2 regions of the Staphylococcus agnetis genome follow, and region 2 is predicted to be linked to the other one. Evidence: riboswitches for the same ligand, from Rfam matches in the RefSeq annotation. Region 2 holds a riboswitch; the other holds the start of a gene.

Region 1 (12,635 bases), 260 kb from region 2:
AAACTTTTCTAAAACACGTTGACCAATTTCTTTATGTGTAATGGCACGCCCTCTGAAACGAATCGAAACTTTAACTTTATCACCTTTAGATAAGAATTTACGTCCGTTTTTAAGCTTTGTATTGAAGTCATGTTCTTCAATTGTTGGACTTAAACGGATTTCTTTCACGTTGATAATTTTTTGTTTCTTTTTCATTTCTTTTTCTTTCTTTTGTTGCTCAAATTTGTACTTACCATAGTCCATAATACGAGCAACAGGCGGTTTCGCATTAGGTGCAACAACAACGACATCTAATCCTAGACGGTCTGCCATTTCTAATGCTTCATGTTTGGTTTTTAAACCAATTTGGTCACCATTTTGACCGATAACACGTAATTCTTTTGCGCGAATCTTTTCATTAACTTGCGTTTGATCCTTAGCTATGGTTGACACCTCCAATAGTTTTACGAATGGTCCAAGTACAAAAAGAAGCGAGGACATAAAATGTCCCCGCTTCTTCAATAACATGAACGTTTTCTACATGTTTATCGTTTACCTGCCAACTGCTTGATGCGTCGCTACAGGTGAGAAGCGGGTGCTTCTACTTGGTCCGTTTCGTAATCAACAGAATTAACTATACCAAGTTGTTACGAATTAGTCAACATGTTTCTGAAAGTTTTTTTCTTTCGTTGAAATAGAAGGATCTAAGTTCACATCATTTAAAGGTATTAATTTCGTTTTATATCTAAATTTGTGATATAAGAAAAACCCTAAAAATACCGGAATACCCATATATGTGATAAGGAAACGATTGAAATCAAAGTTACCACTTTGAATAAAATCAACGTCTTGACCAATGATGACAACGATACATAAAACACCTGCAAGTATTGGACCGAATGGGAACAATTTCGCTTTGTAAACCAATTTGTCTTTATCATAATTTTGTGCATCAAATGCTTTTCTAAAACGATAATGACTGACGGCGATACCAACCCATGCGATAAATCCAGTTAAACCACTTGCCGCAACAATATACTCATACGCGTTACCACTAACTTGTTGCACGATAAATATTAAAATAACGATTGCAGCGGTTGCAAGCATTGAGATAATTGGTGTCCCATTCTTATTTGTATGACCGAAAATGCGTGCTGCGAGTCCATCTTTACTCATAGAGTACAACATACGCGTACTTGCATACATACCTGAGTTACCTGCTGACAATACAGAGGTTAAAATCACCGCATTCATAAACGATGCCGCAAAGGCTAAACCAGCATTTTTAAAAACTAATGTAAATGGTGATGTAGCGATATCATTACCACCGCCCATTAATGCAGGGTTATCGTATGGAATCAACATACCGATGATAAAAATAGCAAAAATGTAGAAAAGTAAAATACGCCAAAAAACTTGTTTAATGGCTTTCGGTACAGCACGTTGAGGATTTTCAGATTCTCCAGCTGTAATCCCTACAAGTTCTGTACCTTGGAAAGAGAAACCAGCAATTAAGAATACACCAAAAACAGCTAATAGACTGCCACCAAAGCTACCACCTAAAATTGGACCATCACCTTTAGTGAATGTATCAAATCCAACAGCTTGGCCACCCATAATACCCACAATCGTAAGAAGACCTACAATAATGAAAATAATGACCGTTGCCACTTTAATAAATGCAAACCAATATTCACTTTCGCCATACACTTTAACAGATAAAGCATTCAAGCTAAAGATGATACACATGAACAAGCAACTCCACGCCCATGCTGGTAGAAACTGTAGCGGTTGCCAATATTGAATGACTTGCGCAGCGATTGTGACGTCTGCAGCAACTGTAATAACCCAGTTAAACCAGTAGTTCCATCCAAGGGCAAATCCTAATGAAGGATCTACAAACCGTGTCGCATACGTACTAAATGATCCAGATACAGGCAAGTACGTAGCCATCTCTCCTAAAGATGTCATCAAGAAAAATACCATCACGCCGATAATCGCATATCCTAGTAATGCCCCTAATGGACCCGCATCTGCAATCGCGCCACCAGATGTCATAAATAGACCTGTTCCAATCGCACCACCGATCGCGATCATCGAAATATGACGATCTTTAAGGTGTCTTTGAACCGTGTTTTCATTTCCCAAATTACTTTGACTCATAAAACCTATCCTTTCCCTTTACTTAGAGGTAGGTGCAAATGTTACATGATGATCATTGTGTTTATTTGTGTAAAAAGAAACAAAGGTTACATCGAGGATGCAACCTTTGTTATATATTTCAACATAGATAGCACACCACTATTGTGACAGTCTGGTTCCTATTCGAATACCAGCCCAATAAAAGTTGTTGATGGATGAACTTTTATTTCGGCGTCTTTACCTTTAATTTGTGCAACATATGTTCCATTCGACTTCTGACAAACGACTCATTAAAGACGCAACCTCTAACTAAATTTTATTAAATTTTTGATTTGTATCTACTATAGCTTAAAGTTTACTGAAAGACAAGTTATCTTTTCTTTTTTAAACGGATTTCGTCCACTAAATTCCAAATAAACGTGTCTTTTTCAACTGTTTCTTGATCTTTAGAGCCATATTTACGTACGTTAACTTCATGATTTTCAACTTCTTTATCACCTACTACAAGCTGATAAGGAATTTTTTTCATTTGTGCTTCACGGATTTTATAGCCCATCTTTTCATTACGGTCATCAATATGAACGCGGACACCTTGTGATTTGAGTTCATCTTGAAGTTGTCTCGCATAATCATAATGCAACTCAACATTGACTGGAATGATTTCAACTTGTTGCGGTGCTAACCAAGTTGGGAAAACCCCTTTTGTTTCTTCTGTTAAAAATGCAACAAAACGTTCCATTGTAGAAACGACTCCGCGATGAATAACAACTGGACGATGTTGTTCACCATCTTTACCGATGTAATTTAAATCAAAACGCTCAGGTAATAAGAAATCAAGTTGTACTGTAGACAACGTTTCCTCTTTACCCATTGCCGTTTTCACTTGAACGTCTAATTTAGGACCATAGAATGCCGCTTCACCTATAGCTTCTTCATAGGAAAGACCCAGTTCGTCCACCGCTTCTTTTAACATCGATTCCGCTTTATTCCACATGTCATCATCATCAAAGTATTTCTCTTTATCTTCAGGATCGCGATAGCTTAATCTAAAGCGATAATCTTCAAAACCGAAGTCTTTATATACATCAATAATCATGTTCACTGTGCGCTTGAATTCATCTTTAATTTGATCAGGTCGCACAAAGATATGGGCATCATTTAACGTCATGCCGCGTACACGCTGTAGTCCTGATACCGCGCCACTCGCTTCATAACGATGCATTGTACCTAATTCAGCAATACGAATCGGCAATTCGCGGTATGAATGTGGTTTATTTGCATAAATCATCATATGATGTGGACAGTTCATCGGACGAAGTACCATTGCTTCATCCTCATCAAGTTGCATCACTGGAAACATGTCTTCTTGATAATGATCCCAATGTCCAGATGTTTTGTATAAATTTACATTCGCCATGACAGGTGTATAGACATGGTCATAACCTAAACTTACTTCTTTATCTACGATGTAGCGTTCAATCTCACGGCGAATTGTTGCACCATTTGGTAACCATAATGGTAACCCTGCTCCTACTAATTGATTGTTAGTGAAGAGCTCTAAATCTTTACCGATACGTCTGTGATCACGCTCTTTACGTTCTTCAAGCATTTTCAAGTGTGCTTTTAAATCTTTCTTATCAAAGAACGCTGTTCCATAAATACGTTGCAACATTTTATTATTACTATCTCCGCGCCAATATGCGCCAGCAGTAGATAACAATTTAAATTCTTTAATTTTAGCTGTAGATGGGACATGTACACCGCGACATAAATCTGTAAACTCACCTTGAGTATAGAGCGTTACATTTTCATCTTCTGGAATCGCCTCGATTAATTCTAATTTGTAAGGGTCATCATTAAAGAATGCTTTCGCTTCGTTTCGACTAACTACACGATGTGTCACCGGATGATTTTCATTAACGATTTGTTTCATTGTTTTTTCAATTTTTTCAAAATCATCACTTGAAACTTTGTCATCCATATCAAAATCATAATAGAAGCCGCCATCAATCACAGGGCCCACACCAAACTTTACATCGCCATATAAACGTTTCAATGCTTGTGCCATAAGATGAGCAGTAGAGTGTCGTAATACTTCTAATGCCTCATCACTTCCCGGTGTAATAATTTCAATATCACCATCTTCTTCTAAAGGACGTGTAAGATCGACTAATTGATGATTAAATTTACCTGCAACTGCTTTTTTACGTAGCCCAGGACTGATCGATTGAGCAATTTCTTCTGTTGTAATCCCTTTTTCAAAACTTTTTTCATTTCCATCTGGAAAGCGAATCATTATTTGTGACATATGCATCCTCCTTAAATTTTAACGACTAAAATAAAAAGACCCCATCCCTAAATAGGGACGAGGTCATCGTGGTACCACCCTAGTACTGCATAAAAATATGCAAACTCTACTTAAGATAACGGTCTTGAGCCGGACATTCATTACAAATGTCATACTGAGGGAGTAATGCGATACACTATTAACTACACTCTCATCAAACGGTAGCTCTCTGTATAATAGGCTGTACAACATCGTATCCTCTATTTTTTGTCGTCATATAGTTATTTCCATTATAGCGCTTTTTTATAAATTTTCAACGTTTTCTATAATTTTCCCCTTCTAATCGATAAGGCTCTGCTAAAGTTTTAACACGTTCCATAATCCGAGCGGCCTTCGTTACTTCAGTGCCACCACGCGTTACAGATAGATGGTGTTCGAGTTCGTCTAAATTTAAATTCGAGCTGAAAAACGTTGGTAATTCTTGAATCATACGGTAATGTAAAATAGGTCCTAACACTTCATCTCGAACCCATGGTGAAATTTCTTCTGCGCCAATATCATCTAAAAACAGAACACGGGCTTCTCTCACTTCTTTAACACGTCGGTCCGTCGAGCCATCTTTAAAACCATTTTTGAGTGTACGAATAAATTCAGGCACATAGATGATTGTAGAAGGCACTCGATTACTTTTCAATTCATTAGCAATGGCACCTAATATAAATGACTTCCCTGTCCCAAATTCACCATAAAGATATAAACCTTTAGTGGGTGTTTTCGCAATAATTTGATCAATCATATCGTCTAAGCGCATCGCCAGTTCTAAACGATTTCTTCGATTCATATAAATATCTTTAATTTTCGCATTTAATGTTTCAGGGTGCATATGAAATGAAGTAATCATGCTACTATAATACTTCGCCTCATCATGCTTAATTTTACATGGGCATGGCGTATATTTGATTTTGATGCGATTATTTTCGATATATAATTGTGGAATATGCCCTTTCACAAAGTTTGGACAGTTTTCGAAGGAATGATCATCATCACATTGCTTTTGTTGATCTTTATATTCTTGAAGTATATTTAAGTCTACATCTATCATGTGATTTGTGATTTCATGTTGGTGCGCGTCTATAAACTGCTTGACATCTGGATCTTGTAAAACATCGCGTTTAATTTTAGCAATACGTTTTTCGAAGGCATCATTCGACCCTATAATGTGACTAAATGATTTCATTCTTTTTCACCTGCCCGTTTTTTGTTTTTTAATTTATTTAAAAAGGCTTGTTTTTCCTTTTCAAGATGCGCTTCGTCTTCTTTTTTTAACTCAAATTCTTCAGGATGTGTAAGCCACCTTGGTGTTTTTTCGAGTGATTGTAAATGTTGTTTATTACGGTATTGTGAAGCACGTGGTTTTGAATAATGTTGTGATTGTTTCTCTTTTATCTTTTGTGCGAGTTCATGTGCGGATCTCGCGTCTGTCACCTGTTGTTTTTTCCAACTTGACGCCACTGAAAGCACGTAATTTTTAGGTAAATTTTGATCTTTCGTTAGTAAGACATATTGTAATAAAACATTAATCGCACCGAAGCTTAACTTCTCGCGCGTGATTAAATCTTCTATCATTGCTTTTTGTTGCGGGGTCGGTTCTGCGTCACCCCACGATGTGAGCATCACAATAGGACTTGTATTGTCCATCATTTCATACCACTCATCCCAATTGGAAACGTCAGCTTTTAAAGGATTTTGGATAGCGTTCGTCGTTTCACCTGAATTTGAAGGCGTAAGTGCAGGTAATTCTTGTTGGTTTTCAATCAAATAATAATCTTGCGCTGTTTTACGTAAAGTTGATAAAGATAATGTTTGATCGCTATTTAACGATTTTAATATCGCTGTTTTCATCATGTCAGGGGATAATCGATATAATGTAGCCAACTGAATAATCGTTGTTTTATTCGGTTCACTAATCACTTCACTACTTACATAATGCGTTTGAAGCATATCTTTTAATAAGTCAAAATCAAAATAAACATCAGATAAATCGACACCATTATAACTTTGTTCATTTAATGCACCTGCATTCGGTCGATGAGACTGTTGTGGTACTTTAAAAACATCTGTAAATTTTTTAGTTACTTCGGTAAAAGCCTTTAAATCCATCTCATTTGGAATAAAATACCGTTTAATTTCATGAAAACGTGATTGGCCAACAACTTGATAAAAATAAACAGACAACATCGGGTCATTAAAAAATTTATAAGGCGATGGTGGTGCAACGAGTTCATAAACGAATTGTGTAGTTTGTTTTGTGTGACGTACATAGGTCTTTAACAAACCAATTCCCTCTAATAAATCTAATTTTTCTCGGAATTTTAATAAGTTAATTTTCAACTCAGACATAATCGTATAATGTGTGTAACCGTCATAAAAAGTACTTGAGGCAAATTGTTCTAAATATTGATAATAACTAACAGCATCAGCACCAATCAGTGGTATAAAAAGTCGATGAAGTACTTCTTGGTGACGTTGGTGATAAAAATATGCGCGCACGACGACAAAACCATCATGTGCTTGTAATTGATTCGGATACATCGATACCATATTATTCACTCCGCCTGTTATCTTTAATAATACCTTGCATGGATTTAAGCAATTGATCTACATCTTTAAATTCACGGTACACGGATGCAAAACGCACATAAGAAACCTGGTCTACATCTATTAATAAATCCATCACATGTTCTCCAATATCTCTCGATGAAATTTCTGCCATACCTGAATCTCTCAATTTCCATTCCACTTGATTTGTAATTTCCTCTAGTTTTTGAAAACGTACTGGTCGTTTTTCGCATGATCGAACCAAACCGTTTAAAATTTTTTCACGATTGAATTGCTCTCTTGTTCCATCTTTTTTAACAACAATGAGCGGACTCATCTCAATGTGTTCAAAAGTAGTGAAACGTGTTCCACAATGTTCACATTCACGTCTTCTTCTAATTGCATTTAGGTCATCTACATGTCTCGAATCCACAACACGAGCGTGCGTGTGTTGACATTTAGGGCATTTCACGACTTTTTCACCTTCTTCAATAATTTTGTTTCATTATACTACAAACTGATTTAATAGCAAAAGTACAGTGATTAAAAAGAGCCAAGGTAAACATTTTACCTTGACCCTAATCGAGAAAAATATACTATTTTTTGTTAAACCAATCTATATATTAGCAATTTACAACTTATGCTGTCACTTTAATCGCTTTCGCAATTTGTTGTAAGACATCTACAACACGTGTAGAGTAACCCCATTCGTTATCATACCAAGCAAGTACTTTTACTTTATTTTCACCCATCACGATAGTTGATTGCGCATCGATAATTGCAGAGTGGCTATCTGTTTTAAAGTCATCTGATACAAGGGGTTCATCCACAATATCAATTACACCACCAAGTTGATGATCTCTAAATAATTGGTTCACTTCTTCTTTAGTAACAGGTTGTTTTAAATCTACAACTAAATCAACGAGCGACACATTTTTTGTTGGCACGCGTAATGCCATTCCGTGTAGTTTCCCTTCAAGTTCTGGCAACACTAGTGCGAGTGCTTTTGCTGCGCCAGTAGATGTTGGAATAATACTTTCAAATGCTGCACGTGCACGACGTAAATCTTTATGTGGATTATCTAAATTGTTTTGATCATTTGTTACGGCATGTACTGTAGTCATTAGGCCGTTTTCAATACCGAACGTATCATTTAACAATTTTGCAACAGGTGCTAAACAATTTGTCGTACATGACGCATTACTAAAGATGTCATATGTATCAACATCTAAATCACTGTCATTTACACCTTTAACAATCGTTTGCACGTGTCCACCTTTTGATGGACCTGTTAACAATACTTTTTTTGCACCTGCTCTAATATGAGCATCCGCCTTATCACCGTGGTTAAATTTACCTGTCGCTTCAATAACTACATCAATACCTAAAGCTTTCCAAGGTAAATTTTCTGGGTTACGATCAGAAACTAATTTAATTTCTTTACCATCCACACTAATACCATTTTCTATAGGTTGTACTTCTTTGTTGAAACGTCCGTGCGTTGTATCATATTTAATAAGATGTGCAATGGTCTCTGGTGGATAACTTGCGTTAATCGCAACTACCTCAATATCCTCTCTATTTAATGCAATTCTTAAAACCATACGGCCGATACGACCTAAACCGTTTATCGCAATCTTTGTCGTCATGAAAAAAGCACTCCTTGTTAATGTGTTATACTTATATTTAAGAGTATATCATAATTAATCAAAAATGAAACCGTTTGCGTTGATAAATTTTACTTATAAAATGTCATTTGTATATTTTTACAATCCGTGTATAGTGCCTTTGGGATATTAATGTGTCACATTAACCTGTGTAGTGATATACGATGAATCATAAATTTAGAGGTTACATGGCGCATTAGCTACCTGTAAACTCAATCCTACATCTTTCATTCGCATCCACCTGAATTTATAAAAAATGGGGTGAACCTTAATATTGGTCCACCCCATTTTATTTCACTTTATTCAACACTTTTAAGATAACCCTTTTCAGCTAAAACTTCCTCTAAATTTTGTTTAAGTTCAAGTTTTGTGCCAAAATTATCAATTACTACATCAGCCATACGACTCTTTTTATCAATTGAAATTTGACTATAAATGCGTGCTTTGGCATCTTCAATTGATAATTGGTTACGTTCCATTAAACGGTCTATTTGAATGCTAGGAGATGTATAAACTAACCATACTTCATCCACTGTATTTTCAAGACCATTTTCATATAGTAAAGGAATATCCATGACAACATCATAACCTTCAGCAAGATATTGATCTCTTTCCTTTTCCATTAACGTTCTCACAATAGGATGAATAATAGCATTTAATTTTTCACGTTTTACATCATCATAGAACACTTGTTGTCCGATATAATGGCGATTCATTTCTCCATTGTCATCAATGGCTTCCTCACCAAATTCTGCTCGGACTTGTGACAAGCCTTCAGACCCTTTTTCAACTGCTTTTCGAGACGCGACATCAGCATCTACTATTTTAAAGCCGTGCGCTTTCAAAAGTTCTGCCACAGTGGATTTACCAGTGGCAATTCCACCCGTTAAACCAATGACTTTTGACATAACATACCTTCTTCCCTTATTTTTGACAATTTTTACAATAGTGTGTATTACGACCGCCAATAATCGCTGTATCAATCGCACTTTTACATTCTTCACACATTTTCTGTTTATATACTTTTAAATTATTTTGCATCGTTCCACGTTGACCATCTGCGTGAACGTAATCAGAGATACTTGTTCCTCCATGTAAAATACCCATTTCTAGAACTTTTACAACACTTTTAAAAACGTTTATGCGCTCATCATGTGATAAATCTTGTGCTAAACGATGTGGATTGATTTTAGCATCAAATAACGCTTCACACGCATATATATTCCCACACCCAGCAATGACGCGATGTTCTAAAATCATACGTTTTATCGGCATTTTTTTATAACGATTAATTTCATATTGAGCTAAATAATGCGATAACGCATCGATATCAAATGGTTCAGGTGCAATTTCTAATAGAGAAGGGTATTCCTCTAAACATTTAACATTTCTAATTTCACCAAACCGTCTAATATCTGAATAAACAAGTAACCAATCGTTATCTAAATGAAATATAACGTGCCAATGCTTTCGATAGTTTGCAATGTTAATATCCTCAATATGTTTGACTACAAAAAAGCCACCAGCCATGCCTAAGTGAGATACTAATGTACGTTGATCAGAATCGTTTACCAAATCAAAAAGAATATATTTGCTTCGGCGATATACATGTTGAATAGTATAACTAACACTAAACTGTTGAAACGCCTCTAAACTTATGCCCTTTATAATGGTGTCTTTACCTTGTTGTTTACCTAAAACGACACTATCGGAAAAGGTAATCTTTTCAATGCTTGCACCTTCAATGAGCGGTTGAATGCCACGTTTTACATGTTCAACTTCTGGTAATTCTGGCAATGTGTTCCCTACTTTCTATTTTGCATCGTACCACGTTTTCCCATAATCTGAATCTACTTGAAGCGGTACATCTAATTCTAATGCATGAATCATAATGTCTTCTACAAACTTACTAAATGTTTCAACTTCATCTTTAGGTAATTCAAAAATCAACTCATCGTGTACTTGTAATAACATCTTAGCTTTAAAATCAGACTGTTTCATCGCTTCATCTAACTTAACCATCGCACATTTGATAATGTCAGCCGCGCTACCTTGAATTGGGGAATTCATAGCTGTGCGTTCAGCAAAACCACGTTTATTAAAGTTACGACTCGTTATATCAGGAATATATCGACGACGTTTTAACAATGTTTCTACATAACCATCTTGTTTCGCATCTTGAACAATTTCTTCCATATAAGTCTTTACACCAGGAAAGTGATTTAAATAGTCATCTATAAACTGTTTAGCTGCTTTACGTGTAATACCTAGACTTTGGCTTAAACCATAATCGCTAATTCCATACACGATACCAAAGTTAACTGCTTTCGCTTGACGACGCATTAGAGCAGTTACTTCGGAAGCATCAACATTAAACACTTTCATAGCAGTCGTCGTATGGATATCTTCATTATTAATAAAAGCATCTTGAAGGGTACGATCTTTAGTAATATGTGCAAGTACACGTAACTCGATTTGTGAATAGTCTGCTGCTAAAATTACACTATTTTCATCTGTTGATTTGAATGCTTTACGAATTTTGCGCCCTTCTTCAATACGAATTGGTATATTTTGCAAGTTAGGATCCACAGAAGATAAACGACCCGTTTGAGCTAACGTTTGATTAAAGCGCGTATGAATACGGCCATCTTCAGAAATCACTTTTTGTAAGCCTTCTACATAAGTCGATTGTAGCTTAGAAAGCGTACGGTACTGAAGAATTAAATCAATAATGTCGTGCTCACCTTGCAATTTTTCTAATACATCAACTGCTGTGGAATACCCTGTTTTAGTTTTTTTAATAACAGTCAATTGTAACTTTTCAAATAAGATAACACCAAGTTGTTTCGGAGAGTTAATATTAAATGTTTCACCCGCTACTTTATGAATATCTTTAATCAGTGTATCCAATTTCGATTGAATATCTGCTTCCATAGTTTGTAGCGTCGTCACATCTGTGTAAATACCAGTAAACTCCATTTCACCCAAAATTAAAGCTAAAGGAAGTTCAATATCCGTTAATAAAGTCATTTGTTCATGCGCATCCAATTTTTGTTGCATCATTGGATACATGATTTCAATTGCATCTAAAATTGATGCAATATGTTCGGCTAACGGTTGGTCATCGGGGATAAGATAAGATTTTCCTTTTCCATAAATAGTAGCACGATCCTGAACAAATGTCCCTTCATATAGAGATGAAACGGAAGCTACATCCTCAATTGTTTGCGATGGATCAATTAAATAGCTTGCAAGCATCGTATCAAAAACTATGTTTTGAATGCGTATGCCTAAACGCTTACACGCGACATATGTTTTCTTAGCATCAAACACATATTTACACGTTTTTTCATCTTCAAGCCACGCAACTAAAGGTTCAATCTCCTTAATCTGATGTGCGTCCACAACAATATAGTCATTGTCTGTTTTCAAACCAAATTTTAAAATATTATTTTTGATATAATTGTCTCCATCAATTTCAATATGAACTATCGCTGCATCTAAAGCATCAAATTGAATTCCTTTAAAATCTGAGGAGATTTGATATGATTTTTGAACTGATGATGTATCTACTTTAATATCAATATCTTTTAATAATTGGCGAAATTCCAATATTTTAAAAAGCTCAATTTTTTCTGTCTCATCTATTGTTGTCGGACGTTTTGTATCTTCTATCGTAACAGAGATGGGACTGTCGCAATTAATAGTAGCTAATTGTTTACTCATTAATGCATCCGCTTGGCTATTAGCTAATTTTTCTTTCAACTTTTTCCCACTGACTTGTTCTATATTGTCATACACACCTTCAACAGTTTTAAATTGATGTAACAATTTTAGTGCTGTTTTTTCACCAACACCAGCAACACCTGGAATATTATCTGATGTATCACCCATTAAACCTTTCAAATCACGTATTTGATCAGGAACAAGACCGCCATACTGTTCTGCGATAAATGCCGGTG
Region 2 (12,635 bases):
TCTTTTTTACTTTTATCAGTTTATTCTTATCAAATTTAGGATTAAATGCTGTGATCAAACTATCTGTACCAGTTTTATCCATCATTTATCCAATCGCAATTACAACTGTTTTACTCATTTTAATCGCACGTTTTATACCAACACGTCGCATTACGCAACAGATTACCGTTGCTGTGATCACTTTAGAATCTATCCTTAGCGTAATACATGCAAATGGGTGGGCAAACTTTAGCTTTATAAGTAAATTGCCTTTACATCAATTCGCTTTAGAGTGGTTCCCAATTATGGTTGTGACACTCATTATTGCATACGTCATTGGTGCATTCGTCAAAAAGTCTAATATTATCGTATACGAAAAAGAATAAATCAACATACAACGCCCACAATCACGCATATGCATGATTGTGGGCGTTTTCTTATAACTATTGATATAAATTTGTTTGATTACGGTGCTTTTCAGCGTCACCTAATCGTTGACGTAAATTAGCCTCTAATTGTTGTAAATCTTTTTCAGCTTGCATACGTTTTTGTCTACCTTCAGCTTGAATTTGAAGCGTTTCTTCAATCGTTTGTATAATGTTATCTTGTGTTGTTTTTAACGTTTCAATATCAACAATACCACGTTCATTTTCTTCAGCTGTAATACGTGCATTTTGTTTTAACATTTCAGAATTTCTAAGGAGTATTTCATTCGTTGTATCCGTCACTTGTTTTTGAGCAACTGCTGCTTTATTTTGACGTTGTAACGTAAGGGCAATGGCCATTTGATTTTTCCATAATGGGATACTTGTTAAAATAGAACTTTGTATTTTTTCAGCCAATGCTTGATTAATATTTTGAATCATTCGAATTTGTGGTGCAGATTGTAACGTAATTTGACGCGACAATTGTAAATCATAAATACGCTTTTCTAAGCGATCTACAAACTGTTCCATATCTGCAACATCTTGTACAGCCATTTGGTTATCACTTTGTTGTACCTTCGTACGCATTTCAGGTAACACATGGGTAACAATTTCATGCTTTTTCTCTTCAGCTGCTGCAATATATAAATTTAAAACATCATAATAATCTTTATTTTGAGTATAAAGTTGATCTAATAGTTTGATATCTTTAACAAGTAATGATTTATTTTTATCAAGTTCTACCGAAATACGATCAACTTGAGCACTCACCGATTGCATGCGAGAAAAAAGCTGTTGCATTGAATTTTTTGAACGCTTAAACCATTTCTTTAACATACCATCATTTTTTTGTGATAATTCTTCAGGATTTACTTCTTTTAATTTTTTCATTAAGCTTTCTAAAGTATCACCAATTGGACCAACGTCTTTGGACTGAATTTCACTTAACATTTGATGTGAAAATTGAGATAAATGAGATTGCGCATTTGAGCCAAAGTGTAACAAACTGTCATGGTCTAAAGGCTTAATTTGTTGTGATAGACTTTTAATTTTTTCTTGATCTTTCTTAGAAAATTGCGGTTGTTTTTCATTCGTCTCTTCTAAATGCATTGGGTCTGATGGGGTCTTTTTTTGATCATTATTATCAAATGAACTAAAATAGTGATCTAATGGATGACCTTGATCAATTTTTGACATATCATTATCTCTCATTTTTCATGCTCCATTTCTTTTCGTTTTTGATACATTTTATTAAGTCTCATTTCAGTATCTAATTGATTATAGTCCTGTGCATTAACTTCTTTTAAATCAGCGACTAAAGTGCGTCTGACTTCTTCAAGTGTTATTCGAGTTTGTTGCAGCATTTGACGTTCTTCAGCTGACTTAGCAGGCATTTTTGCAAGTCGTGTATAGCTTTCTATTAAATTTAATGCATTATCAATATGTGTATAATAAAAACTTTCAATGTTATAGAATAGATCCGGTCTTTGACGAACGGTCGTATTTACCGTTCTAGAAATACGGTAAATATCATTCACTAGTTTAAAATCATTTATGGACCGCACATTGATAAACGTTTTAAAAATACGTTTGATTTTATTTTGAGCCGTATGAATTTGATGCGTAATATAACGATAGTCTTTACGCGATAGATTTAATTCCTTCAAGTAACTTCTTGATGTTAATCTTTGAGTAGGAATGTACCCTAATATAAATCCAGCAGAACCAATTAAAATATCATATATTAACATAAAATCTAGTGTGAAAATACTTGTTATAAATGCACCAATTGCTACTGGAATTCCTACAAGTCCTCCAAAAAGCCTTGAAATTTGATATCTCATAGTCATCTTCCTTCATATATCATCATTCTGTTTTAAAATCAGTTAACGTCGTATCTATATCTTTTGATTCAATTGTATAATCGCTCACATCAGAAGCAGGTGAGGCACCTTTAATTACGGCTTCAGTAAATGTCTTTAAGTTTTCTTCAGATCCTTGTGCGTCTACTTCAACAAAATCTTGCACATTTTTAACATAACCTACAATGTCATATTTCAATGCAAGCCTTTGTGTAAAATAACGAAAGCCCACACCTTGAACACGTCCATAAACGCGTATGAAATTATGTTTCATAACTACCACCTCTTATGTTAATTATACGGATTTTAGATTATAAAGACTAATAATTTGCCAACGAAATGCTATATAATTGCGTCACATGAAATGATGAGCTTTTAACATTATAAGAATGTTAAACTAGGGGAGTACTTTACATGCAATGAAGCATTTTTTGTGCAATAACATCGTCACTTCGTTTAATCTGTATATAGGTTCTATCATCATTAACATTGAATGCGTATCAATCATCAGCTTATGATTATTATGACACGTTCTTTAATGTTAAATTGTTTGAACGCTTACATATATACTATGAGTTGCATTACTCTATTATTACTTGCAATTCAATGCAAAAACACTTATTTTGATAGATATTACGATTTGTAAGAATAGGGGGCTAAGTCAATGTGGGAAGTTGTAAAAATACGCACCGATTATGAAGGGTGGTGGCTTTTTGACGATTGGAGAGACTATTCTATCGAAACTTACTACTTTGAAACTTATGCATCGTTTATCAATACATACACACATTTAATTAAAGAAGCACAAGCATCTTATGATAATTGTATCGTAGGTAAACACCACATGTATGCTTTTTATAATAATTGCGATATGAATTATTGTGAACATTGCGATGAAGATCTTCAAATATTTGATAGCTTTATCATATTAAACAATGAAAAAATTTATTATAATCTACCTTTAATTGACTAATTTAAAAATTTTCATTTCGATATTGCAAATACAGTAGTGTTCACGTATAATAGTTTTTAAGCAATGGCATTATTCCATATTGCAAAGAATATTTTAATGCTTTATATTGTCGAAATAGTATTTTTTGTAATATGCGAATAACGCATATTGAATTTTAGTCTTGGAGGTTTCACAGATTATGAAACAAGGTACAGTAAAATGGTTTAACGCTGAAAAAGGTTTTGGTTTTATCGAAGTTGAAGGTGAAAACGACGTATTCGTACACTTCTCAGCTATTAACCAAGAAGGTTACAAATCATTAGAAGAAGGTCAATCAGTTGAATTTGAAGTAGTTGAAGGCGACCGCGGTCCACAAGCTGCAAACGTTGTTAAACTATAATAAATAGATGCAATATTGACTAATACAAAACAGTGAGGATTGCTTCACTGTTTTTTTATTTTGTATAAGTGCTTCTCCATAACCATCTCAAAACTTCACTTAACACTCTCTTGAGAAGTTAGGTTACACTTATACATAGATGAAACATTTTGTAAATATAAAAGGGGGGCTATCATTTGTAGTCCCCCAAAATAACAGTCTCATTATTTAATCAAACATATCATTTATTTAACATCATTGATGATGAGTTGACGTAATGACTGCCTTTTTATAACTTCTCTCGCTTTACCATCTGATACGAAAAATACTGCTGGCTTTTGTATTTGGTTATAATTCGATGCCATACTGTAATGATATGCTCCTGTAGATAATACAGCTAGATAATCTCCGCGTTGAACACTGCTAGGTAATTTAGCCTCATGAATTAATATATCGCCAGATTCACACAATTTACCCGCAATCGTTACTGTATCCTCACCTGGTTCATTGCGATTCACAAGTTTAACATCATATTTCGCATCATAAAGTGCAGTGCGAATATGGTCACTCATACCACCATCTACTGATACATATTTATTAACATTGGGTATCTCTTTAATTGAACCGACTTCATATAATGTCACACCCGCTTCTGCGACAATAGAGCGACCTGGTTCAATACTCAATGTAGGGAGTGGATAGTCCAAATCATGACAAGTGAATTTTATATTCTCCACAATTTCCGGAATACCTTCTTCAATGTTAAATGAAGAATCTCCATCCACATACTTTACAGCGAAACCGCCACCGATATTAAGCATTTCAATATTGATATTTGATGTTTTAAGCCACTTCAAAACGATTTTAGCTGTTTCTTTCATTCCTGTTGTTTCCTCAATTTGTGAACCTATATGAAAATGAATCCCCTTTAAGTGAAGATGTTCACTATTACGAACCATCTCTACACCTTTCTGAGCTAAACCATGTTTGATAGATAAACCAAATTTACTTTTCTCTTGACCCGTTTGTATAAATTCGTGAGTATGCGCTTCAACACCAGGATTGACTCGTATTAAAACATCAATGGACTCAGTTGCGTATTGGTCAATGAGTGCGATTTCATCAAGAGCATCTACTACAAAATAACCAATCCCACACTTTAAAGCATATTGAATTTCGTCCTTTGTTTTATTGTTACCATGAAAATGTATGCGTTTAGGATCGAACCCAGCTTCTATCGCTGTATATAATTCACCAATAGACACAACATCTAAATCAAAGTTCTCTTCATCTGCTAACTTGACCATTTGGATACACGTAAATGCCTTCGACGCATATGACAACACATAATTAACATCCATTTTTTGAAACGCTTGATGATAACGTCTCATTTGTTGCCGTATGTACATTTCATCATAGACAATGGTAGGGGTTCCGAAACTTTGTGCGAGTGTTTTTAAATTCGTATTTCCTAAAGTTAATACACCATTTTGATTGTAAGAGACTGTCATGATTGATACTCCTTTATTAATGAATTTAAATTTAAAGCACTTAACTGTTCAGAATTTGCTCCGACACCTTTAAATGTATAATCATCGATGCGTAATATGTCATTATAGATGATAACCTCATCTCCAGCTTTAACATTTGCGTCGACTTCTACAAACATATGACTCATCATTAATGCTCGAATAGGATAGCGTTTGTCGTTGATTAACACATCATGTTGTGCCCGTGTTCTCAAAATCCCATCTCCATAGCCAATGTCAACGACCGCCAATTTTGTATGATCATTCTGGGCTGTATAAGCAAAACTATAGCCACAATGTTCTCCTTCATGAACGGTTCTCACCTGAATAACATTTGCTTTTAATGTCAGTGCTTGTTTAATGGTATGGCGTGGTACACTAGCAAACGGACGCGAACCATATAACGCGATTCCAACACGAACATGTGAATGCCTCGAAAAGATTCCATTTTCTCTAAAATAACTTGCACTGTTTTGCGCATGAATTAATTCAAATTGATAGCCATCTTGATGAAGTTCATCTACAAGCGCGCGCCATTTGTGTTTTTCAATATGATAGTCTTCTACATCAAACTCGTCCGCATAACCAAAGTGTGTCCATAATCCAGTGACTATCATCTTATCACTCTGATTTTGAGCATGATCTTCTAAAACGTCACGAATGTCATCAATGTTTTGAAAGCCTGAACGATGTAACAGATTTTCGTATTCTATATGCACATGGATGTCAACCAAATCATGCTTATGCGTAACATAAAAAGATTTAGAGGGCAATGTAACATGAATATCATTCTCGCGTAGTACATCAAATTCTCGGCTCGGGTTCATTAAAAATATTGTGGCACGAGGTGCAAGCTGCCTGATTTGAATTGCTTCTGATAAAGAAGTCGTACTAAATGTGTCAATACCTTCTTCCATAAACGTTTTAATTGCAAATGCCAATCCATAGTTATATGCATTGTTTTTTACTACAGCCATAATGGGATAATGCTGTTTCACACGTCGAATATTTTCTCGAAAAAGTTGTGTGTTCAATTGCCATAATGCCGTCATGCTTACACCTCATTATAATTAAATAACAGACGTTCATAATAATCTGCAATGCGAATTAAAATATGCTCGTCAAAGTTTAAGTGAGGGGTATGTAACCCACTAACAAATTGTTTCAACTCATTTTTAGTACCAACAAATACAAAATAACTTGGTGCTACTTGACCATAAAAACTGAAGTCTTCCCCAAATAAGTAGGGTGTTTCATTTTCGATAACAGTATTTCCATTATATTCGATACTGTCGACGACATATTTTTTTAAACTAGGGTCATTCATTGTTGGTGGATATCCTTCAGCAAACGTCACGTCACACTTCACTTGAAATAGGTGATGCGCACTTTCAGCAATTTTTTGCATTTGATTTTTAATTATTGCTAGATCTTCCATACTGTACGTACGAATGGTACCTTCTAAATAACCTTGAGAAGGCACAGTATTTATTGCTTCTCCTGCTTTAAAATGACCAATGTGGACAATATTACGTTGAAGTCCATTAAGGTGATATTGTTGAATTTGAGCCAGTTGCGTTATCACATGATGTAATGCTTCTCCTGCTGATCGACCTTGTTCTTTATTAGCGACATGACTCGATTGTCCTTCCAAGTAAAAGCGATATTCTGTTGCACTTGCTGTAATTTCATCATTTCGAATCGCAACCGCACCCTCATCAACAAAAGGCATGATATGCACACCATAAATAGCATTAATTTGATATTGTGCTAGGGCATTCGATTTAATCAAAAGATTGGCACCACCACCTGATTCCTCAGCGGGTTGAAAGATGAATACTACATTATGTGGTAACTTTTTTGCATCATAAAGTGCTTTACAACGTTTTACAAACAACATGAGCGCCGTTGTATGACCGTCATGTCCACACGCATGCATTTTATTGTCAAATTGGCTTCGATAATCCACATTATTTTGTTCATGAATAGGGAGCGCATCTATATCTGCACGAAATGCCAATGTATGATGACTATTCCCTTCAAGGTAACCAATAATACCCGTTTCGAGAGGACGTTGATAGGGGATATCAAGTTGCTTTAAAAAAGTTTCTATATAATTTGTAGTTTCATACTCCTCTAAACTTAATTCTGGATGTTGATGTAAATATCGACGATGCGTCGTTACAAATTGAAGTTCATCCATTTCATTCACCTCAGCTTATGTATAAAAAGGGGAGTGGCATTTTAACACCCTTCACCCTTTCAACTTTATATCATGTTCTTTTATAACGTACTATATCAATGTCACACTTTAATAAAACCTGACAACATAGCTTAGTCGTTAATCATTTAATTTTCGTAATGCAGAGACAATTTCACGTTTCGTATCTTCGACTTCATGCGTTTGTTTTATCACTTTGGCAGGCGTTCCAGCTACAACAGCGCCTGCTGGTACATCTTGCGTCACAATGGCGCCTGCTGCTACAATAGCACCTTCGCCGACACGTACACCTTCTAAAATTACCGCATTGGCGCCGATAAGGACGTTATCTTCAATGACGACAGGAGCAGCACTTGGTGGTTCAATGACACCCGCTAAAACTGCACCTGCACCTACATGAACATTTTTGCCAGTAGTTGCGCGACCACCCAATGTCGCATTCATATCAATCATTGTGCCTTCACCGACAACTGCTCCTATATTGATTGTAGCGCCCATCATTACCACAGCGCCGTCGCCAATAACCGCATGTTCTCTTATAAATGCACCTGGTTCTATACGCGCATTTGTATTGGTTAAATCTTTTAATGGAATTGCTGAATTTCTACGATCCATTTCAATTTCTAGATCTTCAATCAACATATGATTTTCTTCATAAAATGTTTTCCAATCATCCGCTTCACAAAATATAATTTTTGAATTTTCTCCACCAAAAACATTAAAAGTATCTGGAAAATGAACTTCGCTAAATTCACCATTAATATATACTTTTATGGGTGTAGATTTTTTTGCATCGCTAATGTAGTTAATAATTTCTTCAGCTGTAAAATTTTGTACCATAGTTCACGTCCTCCTCTTATAAATCATCAAATGTATAATACCCATTTTGTTTATGAATTAATTTTGACGCTGCATTTAACGCACCATTTGCAAAAATGTCTTTAGATTGCGCTCGGTGTGTTAATGTAATGGTTTCATCAACACCCGCAAAAAGAACGTCATGTTCACCAACAATCGTGCCACCGCGTATTGCATGAACACCAATTTCATCGACCTCACGTGGCTTTGATTTTTCATGCCTATCATATACCGGATAACTTTGTTCTCGTAAATCTTTAATCACATCATATAGCTTCTCTAGTGTTCCACTAGGCGCGTCGACTTTTTTGTTATGATGTGCTTCGGTGAGCTCAATGTCATAATCATTGAGCAGTGGTACAGCCACTTCCAATAGTTTTGTGAGCACATGCACACCATAACTCATATTAGCGCTAAAAAAGATTGGCATGTGTTGGCTTAAATCTTTTAATTTTGATGTTATTTTTTCCTTTTCACCTGTCGTGGCAACCACTAATGGAAGGTGAAATGAATCTTCTAATAATGGAAGTAATAAGTCGGGATGTGAAAAATCGATAGCGACATCTGCAGATTCAATGTCACTTAGTTTTGTAAATAAAGGGTAGGGGATTGGGCGTTTTTGATCATTTACAATCACACCTACAATGTGATGACCTTGTTCTTCTGCTAATCGTGCAACACGTTGGTTCATTGCACCATAGCCTATTAATACGATATTCAAGCTTCGACACCTTCCTTAAATTGTTGATAAACAGCTTTTAATTGCGCTTGTTCTTCTTCATTTAAAGGGACCAGAGGGAGACGCACTTCATATTGACCAAAACCTTCAAGCGCTGCTAAATATTTAATAGGGACCGGGTTAACATCAATAGACATTGCTTCTAGCAACTGTGAAATCGGTTCAAATAATTGTGCACGTGATTCAGAGTGACTATAAATTTCTTGAAACGCTCTCGGAATCACATTTGCAACTACTGATATCACACCATGCCCACCTTGATTATAATAATCAACGATATTATCATCATTACCACTATACAGTGCAAATTGGTCTGTATCGATGTGTTGTTGAATTGCTTTAAAATAATCAAAATCATTTGTGGCATCTTTTAATGCGACAATATATGGGTTTTTACTTAAATGCACGAGTGTGTCAACTTCAATTGTAGAATTGGTACGTGATGGAACGTTGTAAAGTACAACAGGTAATTCAACCGCATTGGCTATCGCTTCAAAATGAGCGATAAGGCCACGTTGACTCGTTTTAAGGTAATAAGGCGTAATTAACATAATCGCATCTGCGCCGAGCGCTTTCGCTCGTAAAGAGGCTTGAATTGAATACGCTGTATTATTCGTTCCTGTTCCTACGATGATTGGCACACGTGAGGCATTTTCTTCAATGACCGTTTTCAAAATTTTATCTTTTTCATCTTGTGTTAATGTTGGATTTTCTGCTGTTGTTCCGTTCACCACTAAAGACTGAATGCCTTGGTCTATTAAATAATTTACTTGCTTACGAATGGCTGGATAGTCAACTTGATTATTTGAAAAAGGGGTGATAAGTGCAACACCCGTACCTTCAAAAATATGTGTCATAATATCTGACTCCCTTCATAAATTTACGCTCTGAGTGCTAAGACTTGTTCAAGTACCTGTACAGCATTTAATGCGGCACCCTTAAGCAAGTTGTCAGACGTACACCAAATATGAAATGTATTTTCTAAGGAGTCATCTTGACGAATACGTCCTACAAACACCTCATCTTTACCCGTTGAATGAATGGCTAAAGGATACGCATTGCTTTTTGGATCGTCCACTAAAACTACACGGTTATCTTTTTCAAACAATGCACGTATGGATTCAACTGAGGCCGGTTTCTCAAGCGATACATTAATGTGCACACTATGGCTGTCTTGAACTGGAACACGTACACATGTTGCAGTGACTTTTAAATCTGGTAAATTCAGAATCTTACGTGTCTCATCTATCATTTTTTGTTCTTCTTTTGTGTAGTCATTGTCTAAAAAGACATCAATATGCGGTAAAACATTGTTATAAATTGGGTGAGGATAAGCTTTAGGCTGCGCTCCGTGAGCACCATCTTCTAAATCTTTTTTCCCTTGCATTCCAGATCCTGATACAGCTTGATATGTCGTATAAGCGACACGTTTAAGCCCAAATGTATCTTGAAGTGGCTTTAAAGGTACGACAGATTGAATTGTCGAACAGTTTGGATTAGCGATAATACCACGTTGAAACGTAGGCGCATTAACTTCAGGTACTACTAAATCAACGTCATCTGTCATACGCCATTGACTTGAGTTATCAATGACGATTGCACCATGTTGTTCAAAAAGTAGGGCGAACTGTTCACTTGTTCCACCGCCAGCACTCATTAACACATAATCAAATTGACCGTCTGTTGCGGGCTCAGTCAATTCTTGAACAGTGTAGGTTTGGCCTTTAAACGTTACCTCTTGACCTGCAGAACGCTTAGACGAAAATAATACCAATTCATCAAAATGAATACCCTTACGTTCAATTGTTTCTAAAATTTTAGTTCCTACTAATCCTGTTGCACCTACAACTGCTAATTTTGTCATGTTTGTTCACTCCAATTATGTTTATTTAGACATTACTTTATGTCATTAAATTAAAGAAAGGGGCATCAATAAATAAAAAAACAAGTTCGGTGTGCGAACTTGTTAAAATTAATATACAAGTGATGCACTCCATTATCCGTAAATAATGACAGACTCTTAGCTCTTAACCACAGAATCCAACAAACAGTTTCTGCAAATCCTGTTTATTTCGGCATCTCACCCTTTGGATATATCTTGCTTGCAGGCAATGATTAATATATCTACTCATGATTGATGCGCCTCATCAGTAATGATTGAATTGTTATGTTTATCATTATACATAGCACTACTTGTCATGTAAACAGAAAAGGGTGATTTTTTAAAATTTACTGAAAATTTACGTTAAAAAAAGCGTGGACGGAAACATCGTAAAGATGCGCGTCCACGCTTTTCATTGCACACATTATTTCTTTTTTAATAGTCCTTTTTCTTCTAAATAACGTTCATATGATATTTCTTTAGATAAACTACCCGTTTCATCAAGATCAATTACACGATTGGCAATTGTATTAATAAATTCAAAGTCATGTGATGTGAAGATCAGAGAACCTTTAAATGATTTTAAGCCTTCATTGACTGATGTAATACTTTCTAAATCAAGGTGGTTGGTTGGTTCATCAAGCAAGAGTACATTCGCACTTGAAAGCATCATTTTACTCAACATACAACGCACTTTTTCTCCACCCGATAAAACGCTTGCCTTTTTCTTAACTTCTTCACCACTAAATAACATACGTCCTAAGAAACCACGTAAAAATGTTTCTGTTTGTTCATCTTCAGGCGCATATTGGCGTAACCATTCCACTAAGTCCATATTGACGTTATCGAAGTACTCCGAATTGTCTTTAGGGAAATAACTTTGAGATGTTGTTACACCCCATTTAACCGTACCTTCATCTGGTTCCATTTCACCGGCTAATATTTTTAAAAGTGTTGTTTTAGCAATTTCACTTTGTCCGATTAATACCGCTTTATCATTAGGGTTCATTGTGAATGAAATGTTATCTAATACTTTTTCACCTTCTACAGTTTTAGAAATGTTCTGTACAAATAACAAATCATTACCAATCTCACGCTCTGGTGTGAATTTTACAAATGGATATCGACGTGATGAAGGTTGGATATCATCTAATTCAATTTTTTCTAATTGTTTTTTACGACTTGTTGCTTGCTTAGATTTAGAAGCATTAGCAGAGAAGCGTGCAATAAAGTCTTGAAGTTCTTTAATTTTTTCTTCTTTTTTCTTATTTTGTTCTTGAGCCATTTTTTGTGCTAATTGACTAGATTGATACCAGAAATCATAGTTACCTACGTAGATTTTAATTTTCCCAAAATCTAAATCAGCAATGTGCGTACAAACGTTATTTAAGAAATGACGGTCGTGAGATACTACAATAACTGTATTATCAAAATTAATTAAAAAGTCTTCTAACCAGCTAATCGCTTGAATATCAAGTCCGTTTGTAGGCTCATCGAGTAAGAGTACGTCAGGTTCACCAAATAAACTTTGTGCAAGCAATACTTTAACTTTTTGATTGTTTTCTAGTTCAGCCATTTTTTTATCATGTAAATCTGAGGCAATACCTAAACCAGAGAGTAGGGTAGCTGCATCTGATTCAGCATTCCACCCATTCATTTCTGCAAATTCACCTTCAAGTTCTGCAGCACGAATACCATCTTCATCACTAAAATCAGGTTTCATGTAAATCGCATCTTTTTCCTGCATCACTTCAAATAAACGTTCATGACCTTTAATGACGACATCTAATACACGTTCATCTTCATATG

The links. A riboswitch is a leader RNA that binds a small molecule or an ion and turns the genes downstream of it on or off. The one in region 2 is predicted to bind lysine.
Positions count from the first base shown of each region.
Region 1: it holds a riboswitch for lysine, as region 2 does, so the genes downstream of both, GJE18_RS06420 (amino acid permease) here and GJE18_RS05115 (aspartate-semialdehyde dehydrogenase) in region 2, are expected to answer to the same signal.

Region 1 is NZ_CP045927.1:1,286,584-1,299,218, forward strand. Features, by position in the region: gene infC (translation initiation factor IF-3) at 1-432, opposite strand, end outside; ribosomal protein L20 leader region at 459-592, opposite strand; gene GJE18_RS06420 (amino acid permease) at 634-2,142, opposite strand; lysine riboswitch at 2,263-2,437, opposite strand; gene thrS (threonine--tRNA ligase) at 2,492-4,429, opposite strand; gene dnaI (primosomal protein DnaI) at 4,722-5,645, opposite strand; gene GJE18_RS06435 (replicative helicase loading/DNA remodeling protein DnaB) at 5,642-7,009, opposite strand; gene nrdR (transcriptional regulator NrdR) at 7,011-7,478, opposite strand; gene GJE18_RS06445 (glyceraldehyde-3-phosphate dehydrogenase) at 7,645-8,655, opposite strand; gene coaE (dephospho-CoA kinase) at 8,973-9,581, opposite strand; gene mutM (bifunctional DNA-formamidopyrimidine glycosylase/DNA-(apurinic or apyrimidinic site) lyase) at 9,598-10,470, opposite strand; gene polA (DNA polymerase I) at 10,486-12,635, opposite strand, start outside.
Region 2 is NZ_CP045927.1:1,031,184-1,043,818, reverse strand. Features, by position in the region: gene brnQ3 (branched-chain amino acid-like transporter carrier protein BrnQ3) at 1-365, shown strand, start outside; gene GJE18_RS05170 (toxic anion resistance protein) at 423-1,616, opposite strand; gene GJE18_RS05165 (5-bromo-4-chloroindolyl phosphate hydrolysis family protein) at 1,613-2,248, opposite strand; gene GJE18_RS05160 (acylphosphatase) at 2,271-2,540, opposite strand; gene GJE18_RS05155 (DUF1033 family protein) at 2,931-3,239, shown strand; gene cspA (cold shock protein CspA) at 3,418-3,618, shown strand; gene lysA (diaminopimelate decarboxylase) at 3,843-5,108, opposite strand; gene alr (alanine racemase) at 5,105-6,178, opposite strand; gene GJE18_RS05135 (M20 metallopeptidase family protein) at 6,181-7,329, opposite strand; gene dapD (2,3,4,5-tetrahydropyridine-2,6-dicarboxylate N-acetyltransferase) at 7,468-8,187, opposite strand; gene dapB (4-hydroxy-tetrahydrodipicolinate reductase) at 8,204-8,926, opposite strand; gene dapA (4-hydroxy-tetrahydrodipicolinate synthase) at 8,923-9,801, opposite strand; gene GJE18_RS05115 (aspartate-semialdehyde dehydrogenase) at 9,825-10,808, opposite strand; lysine riboswitch at 10,923-11,100, opposite strand; gene GJE18_RS05110 (ABC-F family ATP-binding cassette domain-containing protein) at 11,251-12,635, opposite strand, start outside.